Regions from separate parts of the Pseudonocardia sp. DxW genome, predicted to be linked through region 2. Evidence: predicted binding sites of a transcription regulator. Region 2 holds the regulator's gene; each other region holds the start of a gene.
What was found. Region 2 encodes LexA, which represses DNA repair genes until DNA is damaged. Its sites were predicted from a motif close to CGAACACGTGTTCG; they were not measured.

Region 1: a site for LexA is predicted at 2,075-2,088, ahead of imuA' (DnaE2-dependent mutagenesis accessory factor ImuA'). Genes of this name have one in related genera too.
Region 3: a site for LexA is predicted at 1,592-1,605, ahead of dnaB (replicative DNA helicase). Genes of this name have one in related genera too.

Annotation. Positions count from the first base shown of each region.
Region 1 is NZ_JBZFLK010000003.1:107,057-111,264, reverse strand. Features, by position in the region: gene purN (phosphoribosylglycinamide formyltransferase) at 1-336, shown strand, start outside; gene purH (bifunctional phosphoribosylaminoimidazolecarboxamide formyltransferase/IMP cyclohydrolase) at 339-1,898, shown strand; gene imuA' (DnaE2-dependent mutagenesis accessory factor ImuA') at 2,211-3,260, shown strand; gene ACVJO7_RS05585 (DNA polymerase Y family protein) at 3,257-4,208, shown strand, end outside.
Region 2 is NZ_JBZFLK010000007.1:23,826-28,033, forward strand. Features, by position in the region: gene ACVJO7_RS12500 (hypothetical protein) at 225-401, opposite strand; gene lexA (transcriptional repressor LexA) at 879-1,613, shown strand; gene ACVJO7_RS12510 (hypothetical protein) at 1,662-2,651, opposite strand; gene hflX (GTPase HflX) at 2,972-4,208, opposite strand, start outside.
Region 3 is NZ_JBZFLK010000004.1:245,807-250,014, reverse strand. Features, by position in the region: gene dnaB (replicative DNA helicase) at 149-1,561, opposite strand; gene rplI (50S ribosomal protein L9) at 2,214-2,660, opposite strand; gene rpsR (30S ribosomal protein S18) at 2,675-2,911, opposite strand; gene ACVJO7_RS08445 (single-stranded DNA-binding protein) at 2,963-3,511, opposite strand; gene rpsF (30S ribosomal protein S6) at 3,523-3,837, opposite strand; gene ACVJO7_RS08435 (deoxyribonuclease IV) at 4,056-4,208, shown strand, end outside.

The sequences.
Region 1 (4,208 bases), on a different contig from region 2:
GCCGGCTTCATGAAGCTCGTCGCACCGGCTTTCCTGGACGCGCTCGGATGCCCGATGCTGAACACGCACCCGGCCCTGCTGCCGGCGTTCCCCGGCGCGCACGCGGTGCGTGACGCGCTGGCCGCCGGGGTGGACGTCACCGGCGCGACCGTGCACGAGGTCGACGCGGGACTGGACACCGGGCCGGTGCTCGCGCAGGCGGAGGTGCCGGTACTCCCGGGCGACGACGAGACCGCCCTGCACGAGCGGATCAAGACCGAGGAACGACGGCTGCTGGTCGGGACGGTGCGGCGGCTCGCCGCATCGGGGACCACCGCCTCCGAACCCACGAGGTGAACATGAGTGAGCGCAGGCCGGTCCGCCGGGCCCTGATCAGCGTCTACGACAAGGCCGGGCTGCTGGACCTGGCGACCGGGCTGCACGCCGCGGGGGTGGAGATCGTCTCGACCGGCTCGACCGCCGCGCGGATCGCCGACGCCGGCGTGCCGGTCACCGCGGTCGAGGAGGTCACCGGGTTCCCGGAGTGCTTCGACGGCCGGGTGAAGACCCTGCACCCGCGGGTGCACGCCGGGCTGCTCGCCGACACCCGCAAGCCCGAGCACGTCGACCAGCTGGAGCAGCTGGGCATCGCGCCGTTCGACCTGCTGGTGTCCAACCTGTACCCGTTCCGGGAGACGGTGGCCTCCGGCGCCGGCCGGGACGATATCGTCGAGCAGATCGACATCGGCGGTCCGGCGATGGTGCGGGCGTCGGCGAAGAACCACGACAGCGTCGCCGTCGTGGTCGACCCGGCCCGGTACGACTGGGTGATGGAGCAGGTCGCCGCGGGCGGGTTCGTGATCGAGGACCGGCGCGGGCTGGCGGCCGAGGCGTTCCGGCACACCGCGGGCTACGACGTCGCGGTGGCGTCCTGGATGGGCGGTGAGCTGGCGCCCGAGCAGGACGCCGGGCCGTTCCCGACCTGGATCGGCGCCACCTGGAACCGGGAGCGGTCGCTGCGCTACGGCGAGAACCCGCACCAGGCCGCCGCGCTCTACACCGACGGCGCCCCCGGCCTCGCCGGTGCCGAGCAGCTGCACGGCAAGGAGATGTCCTACAACAACTTCGTCGACGCCGACGCCGCCTGGCGGGCCGCGCACGACCACGGTGACCAGCCGACCGTCGCGGTGATCAAGCACGCGAACCCGTGCGGCATCGCGGTCGGCACCGACGTCGCGCAGGCGCACCGCAAGGCCAACGCCACCGACCCGGTGTCCGCCTTCGGCGGCGTGATCGCGGTCAACGGCGAGGTCTCGGAGGAGCTGGCCGAGCAGGTCGCGGAGATCTTCACCGAGGTGGTGGTCGCCCCCTCCTATGCCGACGGTGCGCTGGAGGTGCTGTCGCGCAAGAAGAACGTCCGCCTGCTGCGGATCCCCGGCGAGGTCGCCCGATCCGGGGTGGAGCTGCGGCCGATCTCCGGCGGGGTGCTCGTCCAGCAGCGCGACCTGGTCGACGCCGACGGTGACGACCCGGCGGCCTGGAAGCTCGTCACCGGCGACCCGGTCGCCGAGGAGACGCTCGCCGATCTCGCGTTCGCCTGGCGTGCCTGCCGCGCGGTGAAGTCGAACGCGATCCTGCTCGCGCACGACGGCGCCGCGGTCGGCGTCGGCATGGGTCAGGTCAACCGGGTGGACGCGGCCAAGCTCGCGGTGCAGCGGGCCGGTGACCGGGCGCGCGGCTCGGTCGCCGCCTCGGACGCGTTCTTTCCGTTCCCGGACGGGCTGGAGGTGCTGCTCGAGGCCGGCGTCACGGCCGTCGTGCAGCCCGGCGGCTCGGTGCGCGACGAGCAGGTGGTCGCGGCCTGTGCACAGGCGGGCGTCGCGATGTACCTGACCGGGACCCGGCACTTCGCGCACTGACCCCCGTCCCTCCCCGGCAGCCGGCCCGGGTCGCCACGCGCGGCCCGGGCCGCGCCGTGTCCGGGGCCCGCGGTCCGCCCGGCGGAAACTGTCGGAGTGCCGTGCGACGGTGCTCCGCATCGGCCCGGGCATCCCCCGACCGGGGGCTGCGCAGCGCCGGGCCGAGCCCTATGATTCGAACGTAAGTTCGAGCACGCGCCGTCTTCCCCACGGCGCGCCGGGCAGGTTCCGGCCGGTCAGCTGACCGGCCACGGTGCGTGGAGCGGGGGAGGTCCGTGTGGTGAGGGCCGTGCAGTGGTGGGCCGTGCAGTGGTGAGCGCAGTGGATGCCGGTGCGGGTGGGGACCCGGAGCCGGTGTTCGACCCGGCGGAGGTGTCGGGCCCGGTGATCGGCGCCGGGTACACGGGGACGGACGGGGAGCCCGTCCCCGTGGGCCGCGCCGGTCCCGGGGATGCCGGGCCCGGCGCACCGGTCGGTGCGTCACCCGCGGACCGGCTGGCCGCGGCGCGGCGGGTGCTGCACCGGATGGAGGCCCGGGCGGATCCGGAGCGGTCCCGGCCGCGCGGGGTCCCCCGCACCGGGCCCGCGCGCCCGGCCGGTACCGCGACAGGTGCCGCGACAGGCGTCGCCGCAGGTGCCGCCGCAGGGATCGACGACGCGCCGGGCGATCCGGTGCTGCCGGTGCCCGGCCCGCTGTCCGGGCTGCTGCCCGGGGGTGGATTGCGTCGCGGCTCCACGGTCGCGGTCGGTGCCGGGGCGGGCGCCGGGTCGCTGCTGTTCGCACTGCTGGCCGCGGCGTCCGCGGAGGGCGCCTGGGCCGGGGTGGTCGGCCGTCCGGGCCTGGGGGCGACGGCGGCGGCCGAGAGCGGTGTCCGGCTGGACCGGCTGGCGCTGGTCCCGGATCCGGGGATCGACGTGGTGCCGGTCGCCGCGGCCCTGCTCGACGGGCTGGATCTGGTCGTGGTGGCGGGCCCGGAGCGGGCCGGGCTGCGCGCGGCGGACCGGCAGCGGCTGGCGGCCCGCGCCCGGCAGCGCGGGGCGGTGCTGCTGGCGCTGGGCCCCTGGCCGGGGGCGGACCTGCGGCTGCACTGCGAGCGGGCGCGCTGGGAGGGTGCCGGCCGCGGGACGGGCCGGCTCCGGTCGCGCCGGGTGGAGGTGCGCGCGCACGGCCGCGGTATCGGGCCGGCGGGGTGGGGCGTCGAGGTGCTGCTGCCGGGCCCGGGCGGGACCGTCGTCGAGGCCCCGGCCGGTCCCGGAACCGCCGTCGCACCGGCCGGGCTGCCGGCACTGGCCGGGCAGGCCGCGCCGGCCGCAGCGGCCGCACCGCCCGGGCCGGCCGCCGCGGTGCGGGTGGCCGGATGAGCGCCGCGGCCCGGGTGCTCGCGGTCTGGTCCCCGGACTGGCCGGTCACCGCGGCGGCCCGGGCCGCGCACGTGCCGGTGCACCGTCCGGCGGCGGTGTTCCACGCCAACCGGGTACTGGCCTGCTCGGCGACCGCCCGCAGGCACGGGGTGCGCCGCGGGCTGCGCCGGCGCGAGGCACAGGCCCGCTGCCCGGGGCTCGCGGTGCTCGCGCCGGATCCCGGCCGGGACGCCCGGCTGTTCGAGCCGGTCGCGGCCGCGGTCGAGGAGCTCGCCCCTGGCGTCGAGGTGGTCCGGCCCGGGCTGCTGGTGCTGCCCGCGCGCGGCCCGGTCGGCTGGTTCGGCGGTGAGCGGGCCGCGGTGGAACGGCTGATCGACCAGGTCGCGCTGCGGGCCGCCACCGAGTGCCAGATCGGGATCGCGGACGGGATGTTCGCCGCCGGGCTCGCGGCCCGCCGCGGGCGCGGGGTGCCGGCGGGCCGGTCGGCGGAGTTCCTGGCCCCGCTGGAGGTCGCCGAGCTGGACCGGGATCCGGATGTCGACCGGTCCGCGCTGGTCGATCTGCTGCGCCGGCTCGGCCTGCGGTCGCTGGGGGCGTTCGCGGAGCTCGCCGAGGCCGACGTCGCCTCCCGGTTCGGTGCCGACGCGGTGGCCGCGCACCGGCTGGCCCGGGGTCTCGATCCGCGGCCCCCGGCCCGCCGGGTGCCGCCGGAGGAGCTGGCCGCGGCGATCGAGCTGGATCCGCCGGTGGACCGGGTGGACGCGGCCGCGTTCGCCGCCCGCGGGCTGGCGACCCGGCTGCACGAGGCGCTCGCCGGGCACGGTCTGGCCTGCACCCGGCTCGGGGTGCACGCACGCACCGAGGGCGGGGAGGAGCTGCTGCGGGTCTGGCGGTGCGCCGAGCCGCTGACCCCGGGCGGCACGGTCGACCGGGTGCGCTGGCAGCTCG
Region 2 (4,208 bases):
GCCACCTCACGCACGTCGAGCTCTCGCATGGCTCCTCCTGCTCCTCGAGGACCACCCGCCTGCTGCGGCGGAACGGTCACCGTCGACGCCGGCCACACCCGGCCACGCGTCCCGCCCATCCCGCCCGGCCCTTCCCCGGGGCCGGTCGAACGGGCGTGCGAGCTGTGTAGCACCGGGCACCGACAGGAATCGGATCGCCGCTGCTCAGCCCGCTCCGGCCGGGCTCAGTGGCCGGCCGGCAGCACGCTCTGGACGACCACCGACGGCGGTGTCGACACCGCCGCCACCACCGCTGCCGAGACCTCCGCGAGCAGACCCAGCCCGATCACCGTCGCCGCCGAGGCGAGCCCGATCCCCAGTCCCTGGACGGCCCGCCGCAGCACGCCACCGGGTGCCGCCACACCCCGCGCCCGGGCGACCGACCACCCCGCTCGCGCCGGCCACGCCAACCGCACCGGCCGCACCGACCACGCCGGCCGCACCGGCCGCGCCGACCGCGCCGACCGCGCCGACCGCGCCGGCTGCACCGGCCGCGCCCGTTGCGCCCGTTGCGCTGACCGCGTCGGCTGCATCGGCCGCCTCGACTGCTCAGTTCGCCCCGGGCTCGCCGGCGGCACGGATCGCGCCTGCCGCCCGACCTCCCACGGCCGGACCTCGGTCACCACACCCATGCCGCTCGCCTCCCTGCCCGCACGGGACGCCCGCCCCGGACACCCCGACGCTCGAATCGATGTTCGATCGAACGCCTGTGCGATGTTCTACCACCGGTGCCCGACGGAATCCACGACACGCGGGTGACGAACTTCGAACGCATGTTTGGCGGACCGGCCGAAGGCGGCTAGTGTCCGTGCCGGTACATCCTCGAGGAGGCGAATGCGATGGCAGCGGACGAGTCCGGAGGCGGTGCGTCCCCCGGGCGGGGTTCCGCCGACGTCCGGGAGTTCCCCGAGCCCCCGGCCGACACGCGCGGTCTGACCCCGCGGCAGCGGAAGGTCCTGGCGGTGATCCGGGACTGGGTCGACCGCTACGGCTACCCGCCGAGCGTGCGGGAGATCGGCGACGCGGTGGGGCTGACCTCCACGTCGTCGGTGCACCACCAGCTGCGGACCCTGGAGCGCAAGGGATTCCTGCGCCGGGACCCGAACCGGACCCGTGCGGTCGACGTGCGCAGCCCCGACCAGACCGCCGCGGGCGACGGGACCGACGCCGACACCGAGGCAGGGCGCTCGGAGCGGCCGGCACCCGCGTTCGTGCCGCTGCTCGGCGACATCGCCGCCGGTGGGCCGATCCTGGCCGAGCAGGCCGTGCAGGACGTGTTCCCGCTCCCCCGCGAGATCGTCGGCGAGGGCACCCTGTTCCTGCTGAACGTCAAGGGTGACTCCATGGTGGACGCGGCGATCACCGACGGGGACTGGGTCGTCGTCCGGCAGCAGCCGGTCGCGGAACAGGGCGAGGTGGTCGCGGCGATGATCGACGGCGAGGCGACCGTCAAGACGTTCCGGCGCCGGGACGGTCACATCTGGCTGATGCCGGCCAACGACGCCTACGAGCCGATCCCGGGTGACGAGGCGTCGATCCTGGGCCGGGTCGTCGCGGTGCTGCGCCGGCTCTGAGCCGACCCCCGGGCCGGGGCACGGTGCCGATCCCGAGCCGGGGCACGGTCACCGCCTGCGGCGGCCGTGCAGCGCCATCGCCCCGACCCCGGCGAGCAGCACCGCGACGACGACCGCCATCCCGGCCGCGGCGGGCAGCCACGGCGGGAAGGACCGGACGTCGGGTGCCTCCGCCGGCTGGGCCGCGACCGGTGCGGCCGGTGCCGTCGCGGCGGCAACCGCACCGGCGACCGACCGGATCGCGGCCGGTGACAGGCCCCGCGCCTCGGTGGCGGAGTGCAGCGTCCCGCGGCCGTCCAGAGCCACCGCCTCGCCCTGCGGCTCACCGGGCAGCGGCACCTGCAGCGGGGCCCCGCCCAGCGCCCCGACCAGGACGTCCCCGGTCACCGGGCCGTCGGGCAGCGGGAACAGCCAGGCGTCGGTGTAGGTGCGCAGGGCCGCGGCCCGCCCGCCGTCCGCCGCGACCGGTCCGACGGCGCCGCCGGTGATCGTCCGCGTGCCGACCGCGCCCAGCGGGCCGCCGATGGTCGCCGAGTACGGCAGGACGGCGTCGGCCACCCGTTCCAGCGCCACCGCCGAGTCCTCGGTGAGCGGCTCCGCGGGCCGGTACAGCCCGGCCGCCCCGGTGGTCTTGTCCACGATCAGCGGGGTCCCGTCGTCGGCGAGGAGCACCGCCTCGGCGTCCCGCGGACCGTCCGGGTAGACGAGGTCGTAGCTGCGGGGCGGTCCGTCGACCGGCAGCACGACCAGGCGCACCGACTCGCGGCGCGCCGTGTTGTCGCCGATGTCGGCGAGCCAGAGCCCGCCGTCCGGTGTGCGGCCGAGATCCTCGACGTCGGTGACCCGCACCGGGGCGTCCCGTTGCGCCGTCACCGTGCAACCCACCGGATCGAGGGTGAACACCTCGGCGGTGCCGCCGCCGTCGACGATCGCCTGATAGTGCTGCGGCGGCTCCCCCGGTGCGCCGTCGGTGACGAGCCCGGAGATCTCGGCCAGTCGCGGATCCTCGATCGTGCAGACCGGGCGCGGCTCGTCCACGGACGACGGGTCAGCGTCAGGCGGCGGGACGACCGGGCGCGCGGCCGGCGGCGGCGCCCCAGGCATTCCGGGCGCGCCGGCCGTCCCGACGGCAGGCGGCCCGGCGGCCGCCACTGCGCAGGCCGGCCCGAGTGTCACGAGGAGCAGACCCACGGCGGCCCACCGCAGCGTTCCCGGGGCGGCCCGCCGCAGCGTTCCCGGGGCGGCCCGCCGCAGCGTTCCCGGGGCGGCCCGCCGCAGCGTCCCCAGGGCGGCCCGCCGCCGTGTCACCCGGACGCGGCCGCCCGGCCCGCCCCTCGATCCGGCCCGGACCGCCCGGGTCAGCGCCCCGCCGCCGTCGCCGGCAGGTCGGGATCGGACCCGCTGTCGGTACCGGCCGGGCCGCCCGCCACCGCGAACGGCAGGACCGCGGTGCCCAGCTCCGGCCCGACCCTGGCCCGGACCCGGGTGCCCTCGGGGGTGTGCTCCTCGGCGAGGACCTCGCCCTCGTCGTGCAGGCGGGCGACCAGCGCGCCCTCGGTGTAGGGCAGTAGCAGGTCGACGTCGTACTCCGGGCGGGGCAGCAGGCCGGCGATCCGGTCCCGGAGCAGGTCGATGCCGTCGCCGCGATGCGCGGAGACGAACACCGCGTCGGGCTGGGCGTGCCGGAGCCGGGCGAGCGCCAGGTCGCCGGCGGCGTCGGTCTTGTTGACCACGAGCAGCTCGGTCGGCATGCTGCCGCCCTGCTCCTCGCCGATCTCGACCAGCACCTTCCGGACGGCGGCGATCTGGTCGCCGGGCAGCGGATCGGAGCCGTCGACCACGTGCACCAGCAGGTCCGCGTGGGCGGCCTCCTCCAGCGTCGACCGGAACGCCTCGATCAGCTGGTGCGGTAGGTGCCGGACGAAGCCGACGGTGTCGGTGAGGGTGTAGACCCGCCCGTCCGGCGTCTCGGTCCGGCGGGTGGTCGGGTCGAGGGTGGCGAACAGCGCGTCCTCGACCAGCACGCCGGCGTCGGTGAGCTGGTTGAGCAGGCTGGACTTGCCGGCGTTGGTGTAGCCGACGATCGCGACGGACGGGACCTCGTTGCGCCTGCGGTTGCCGCGCTGGGTCTCCCGGACCTGACGCATCGCGCCGATCTCGCGGCGCAGCTTCGACATGCGCGCACGGATCCGGCGGCGGTCGAGCTCGATCTTCGTCTCACCCGGGCCGCGGCCGCCGATCCCGACGCCGCCCGCGGCACGACCGCCGACCTGGCGGGACAGCGCCTCACCCCAGCCGCGCAGCCGGGGCAGCAGGTAGGACAGCTGGGCCAGCTCGACCTGCGCCTTGCCGTCCCGCGAGCGGGCGTGCTGGGCGAAGATGTCGAGGATCAGCGCGGTCCGGTCGATCACCTTGACCTTGAGCCGCTCCTCGAGCTGACGGAGCTGACCGGGCGACAGCTCGCCGTCGCAGATCACCGTGTCGGCCTCCGCGGCGCGCACGGCGACGCCGAGCTCGTCGACCTTGCCGGAGCCGATGAAGGTCGCCGGATCGGGTGTCGACCGGCGCTGGACCAGGCCGTCGAGCACCTCGGAG
Region 3 (4,208 bases), on a different contig from region 2:
CGGCCCGGCCGCCTGACACCCCGTGCCGCGGCCACCGCCGCGCTGCCGCCACGTCCCGCGCTGTCGCCACGTCCCGCGCCGCGGTCAGCGGGCCGCACGCCACGTCGTACCGGCCGCCCGCGCGCCCGGTGCTGCCGCTGCCCGGCGCTCAGCCGTGCGCGAGATCGGAGAACCGGCTGTAGTGCAGCTGGTGCGCCACGGTGATCGTCGTCGTCGGACCGTTACGGTGCTTGGCCAGGATCAGGTCCGCCTCGCCGGCCCGCGGGTCGTCCTGCTCGAAGGCGTCCGGGCGGTGCAGCAGCACCACCATGTCGGCATCCTGCTCGATGGATCCGGACTCACGCAGGTCGGACAGCATCGGCCGCTTGTCGGTCCGCTGCTCGGGACCACGGTTCAGCTGGCTCATCGCGACCACCGGCACCTCGAGCTCCTTGGCGAGCAGCTTGATCTGCCGGGAGAACTCCGAGACCTCCTGCTGGCGGGACTCGACCTTGCGGCCCGAGGTCATCAGCTGCAGGTAGTCCAGGATGATCAGCTTCAGGTCGTTGCGCTGCTTCATGCGGCGCGCCTTGGCCCGGATCTCCATCAGCGTCAGGTTCGGCGAGTCGTCGATGTAGAGCGGCGCCTCGGAGATCTCCGACATCCGCCGCGCCATCCGCGTCCAGTCCTCGTCGGACATCCGGCCGGCCCGCATGTCGGCCAGCCGGATCCGTGCCTCCGCCGACAGCAGACGCATGACGATCTCGGACTTGCTCATCTCCAGGGAGAAGAACGCGCTGGTCATGCCGTTCTTGATGGAGCAGGAGCGGGCGAAGTCCAACCCCAGGGTGCTCTTCCCGAGCCCGGGCCGGGCCGCGACGACGACCATCTGCCCGGGGTGCAGACCGTTGGTGACCGCGTCGAGATCGGCGAACCCGGTGGGGACGCCGGAGGACATACCGCCGCGGGAGGCGATCGCGTCGATCTCGTCCATCGTCGGCTGGAGGAGCTCCTCCAGCACCGTGTAGTCCTCGGTGGTGGTGCGCTCGGTGACCTCGTACACGGCGGCCTGCGCCCGGTCGACGACCTCGTCGACCTCGCCGCCCTCGGCTCCGTGGTAGCCGAGCTGCACGATCCGGGTGCCGGCCTCGACCAGCCGGCGCAGGATCGCCTTCTCCCCGACGATCTCCGCGTAGTACGCCGCGTTCGCCGCGGTCGGCACCGTCGCGATGAGGGTGTGCAGGTACGGCGCGCCGCCCAGGCGCACCAGCTCGCCGCGGCGCTGCAGCTCGGCCGACACGGTCACCGCGTCGGCCGGCTCACCGCGGCCGTAGAGGTCCAGGATCGTCTCGTAGACCGTCTGGTGCGCGGGACGGTAGAAGTCCTCCGGGCGGAGCACCTCGACGACGTCGGCGATCGCGTCCTTGCTCAGGAGCATGCCGCCCAGTACCGACTGCTCCGCGGTGAGATCCTGCGGCGGCTGACGATCGAAGGTGCCGCTCCCGCTGCCGGAGCCGCCCGCCTGGTCCTCGTCGCGAACGGCTCGAGGCCGGCCGGTGGGACGATCGTCCGTCAGAGCCATACGCAGCGTCACCCCCGGTGGACAGCATAGCGAACACACGTTCGAAGCGCGAGAGCCGTCCTCGGCGTACTCGCGTGGGTCTCCCGTGATGGTCCGGCCCGGGCGCCCGCCACCGGGCCGCCGGTCGTGCGGGCGGGTGCGGGACGTACTGCCGAGCCGGTCGGACCGAGGCTAGGTCGGCGCACACCCCCGGCACCAACCGGCCTGGTGATCAACCTGGGGACGGACTGTGCACGACCGCCGCCCATCCCGGGACCGTGCTGTGGACAACCTGGGGACAGCGCATCGATTTCTGCCATCATCGCTGGTCAGTGGCATGGGGACAGCTGTGGACAACATCGCTCTGGCGTGTCGTCGCAGGGCCGCTTCCGGCGTGTCGGAGTGCGCCGGACACCGTTCACCGCCCGGCGCGTCCACAGCCCCGCCCGACGAGCCGATCGTCACCGCGCGGCGTGTCGTCTGTGTGACAGCGGATCCGGTCCGTCCTCACCCGACCGGGCGGACCCGTCCACTCGCGACTCCGGAGCGCGTCCGCGGACCGGTCGCCGACCCGTCGCGGGCGGGTCCGTACATACGACAGAGCGGTGCCCGGAGCACTCGGCTCCGGACACCGCTCTGACTACTCTCAGTGGTCGACCGACCACCGCACCGCTCAGCTCGCGACGACCGCGATCGGCAGCTCGGTGGTGACCTCCGGGTGCAGGCGCACCTGCACCTGGTGCTTGCCCAGGGTCTTGATGTGACCCGGGACGTCGACGATCCGCTTGTCCAGCGTCGGACCGCCGGACGCCTTGACCGCCTCGACGACCGCGGTCGGGGTGACCGAGCCGAACAGCCTGCCGTTGTCGCCGGCCTTGGCCGGGACGGTCACGTTCAGGTTGCGCAGCTGCGAGTCGACCTGCTGGGCGTGCCCGAGGTCCCGGATCTCGCGGGTCTTCTGGGCCCGGCGGATCTGCTCGACCTGCTTCTCGGCACCACGGGTGGCGACGACCGCGAGCTTGCGCGGCAGCAGGTAGTTGCGGCCGTAGCCGTCCTTGACCTCGACGATGTCGCCGGGCGCGCCCAGGTTCGGGACGTCGGCGTTGAGGATGAGCTTCATCTGCGTTCTCCTCGTCAGCGCGCGGTCGAGGTGTAGGGCAGGAGGGCGACCTCGCGGGAGTTCTTGACCGCGACGGCGACGTCCCGCTGGTGCTGACGGCAGTTGCCGGTCACCCGACGGGCACGGATCTTGCCCCGGTCCGAGATGAACTTCCGCAGCAGACCGGTGTCCTTGTAGTCGATCAGCTGGGCCTTGTCCTTGCAGAACGCGCAAACCTTCTTCTTCGGCTTGCGCACGATGGCCTTGGCCATGGTGGTGCTCCTGGTGGGTCTACCGCCCGTGACGGGCGGTGGGTACGTGGATCAGAAAGGGGGCTCGTCGTCGGACGCCGCGCCGCTCCCGGCGGGCGGGGCCGAACCCCAGGGGTCGTCATAGCCGCCGCCGGAGTTGCCTCCGCCGGAGCCGCCGCCCTGCTGGCCGCCGCCGCCACCGCCGTCGTAGCCGCCGCCACCGCCGCCGCCACCGAAGCCGCCGGAGCCTCCGCCCCGGCTGACCTTGTTGACCTTGGCGGTCGCGTAGCGCAGCGAGGGGCCGACCTCGTCGACCTCCATCTCCACGACGGTGCGCTTCTCGCCCTCACGGGTCTCGAAGGACCGCTGCCGCAGCCGCCCCTGCACGACGACCCGCGCACCGCGGGTCAGCGACTCGGCGACGTTCTCCGCCGCCTGCCGCCAGATGTTGCAGCGCAGGAACAGCGCCTCGCCGTCCTTCCACTCGCCGGACTGGCGGTCGAAGGTCCGCGGCGTCGACGCGACGGTGAAGTTGGCGACCGCGGCGCCGGAGGGGGTGAACCGCAGCTCGGGATCGGCCGTCAGGTTTCCCACGACGGTGATCACGGTCTCGCCGGCCATGACAGCCCCTCTCAGCCGGCGGCGGGCGCCGGCGTGCGGGTGACGTCCTTGCGCAGCACCTTGGTGCGCAGCACGGACTCGTTCAGACCCAGCTGGCGGTCCAGCTCGGCGACGGTGGCGGGCTCCGCGGCGATCTCGACGACCGCGTAGATGGCCTCGCTCTGCTTCCTGATCTCGTAGGCCAGCCGGCGCTTGCCCCAGACCTCGATCTTCTCGACCGATCCGCCGTCGCTCTTCACGACGGTGAGGAACTGCTCCAGGGACGGCTGCACGGTGCGCTCGTCCAGGCTGCCGTCCAGGATGACCATGACCTCGTAGTGACGCATGAGAACCACTCACCTCCTATGGACTCGAAAACGGTCACGGCCCGGACGGCCGTGACAGGAGGTTCTCAGTGCCCCCCGACAGAATCGCCGCACGGCCGGAGCCGGCAGCGGACCTGCGGGATGACCGGGCAAGGCTACCAACGGCCGTCCGGCGCCCCACCTGCGGGTACGCGGGCGCCCGGGCGGTTCTGTCGGGGGCGCTCGCTACCGTGACCCGCATGCAGATCGGAGCACACGTCCGCGACGCCGAGGACCCGCTGGCCGCGGCCGAGGAGGTGGGGGCCGAGGTGATCCAGCTCTTCCTCTCCGACCCGCAGGGCTGGAAGAAGCCGCCGCCGCACCCGCGGGCCGCCGAGCTGGCCGGGTCCGGG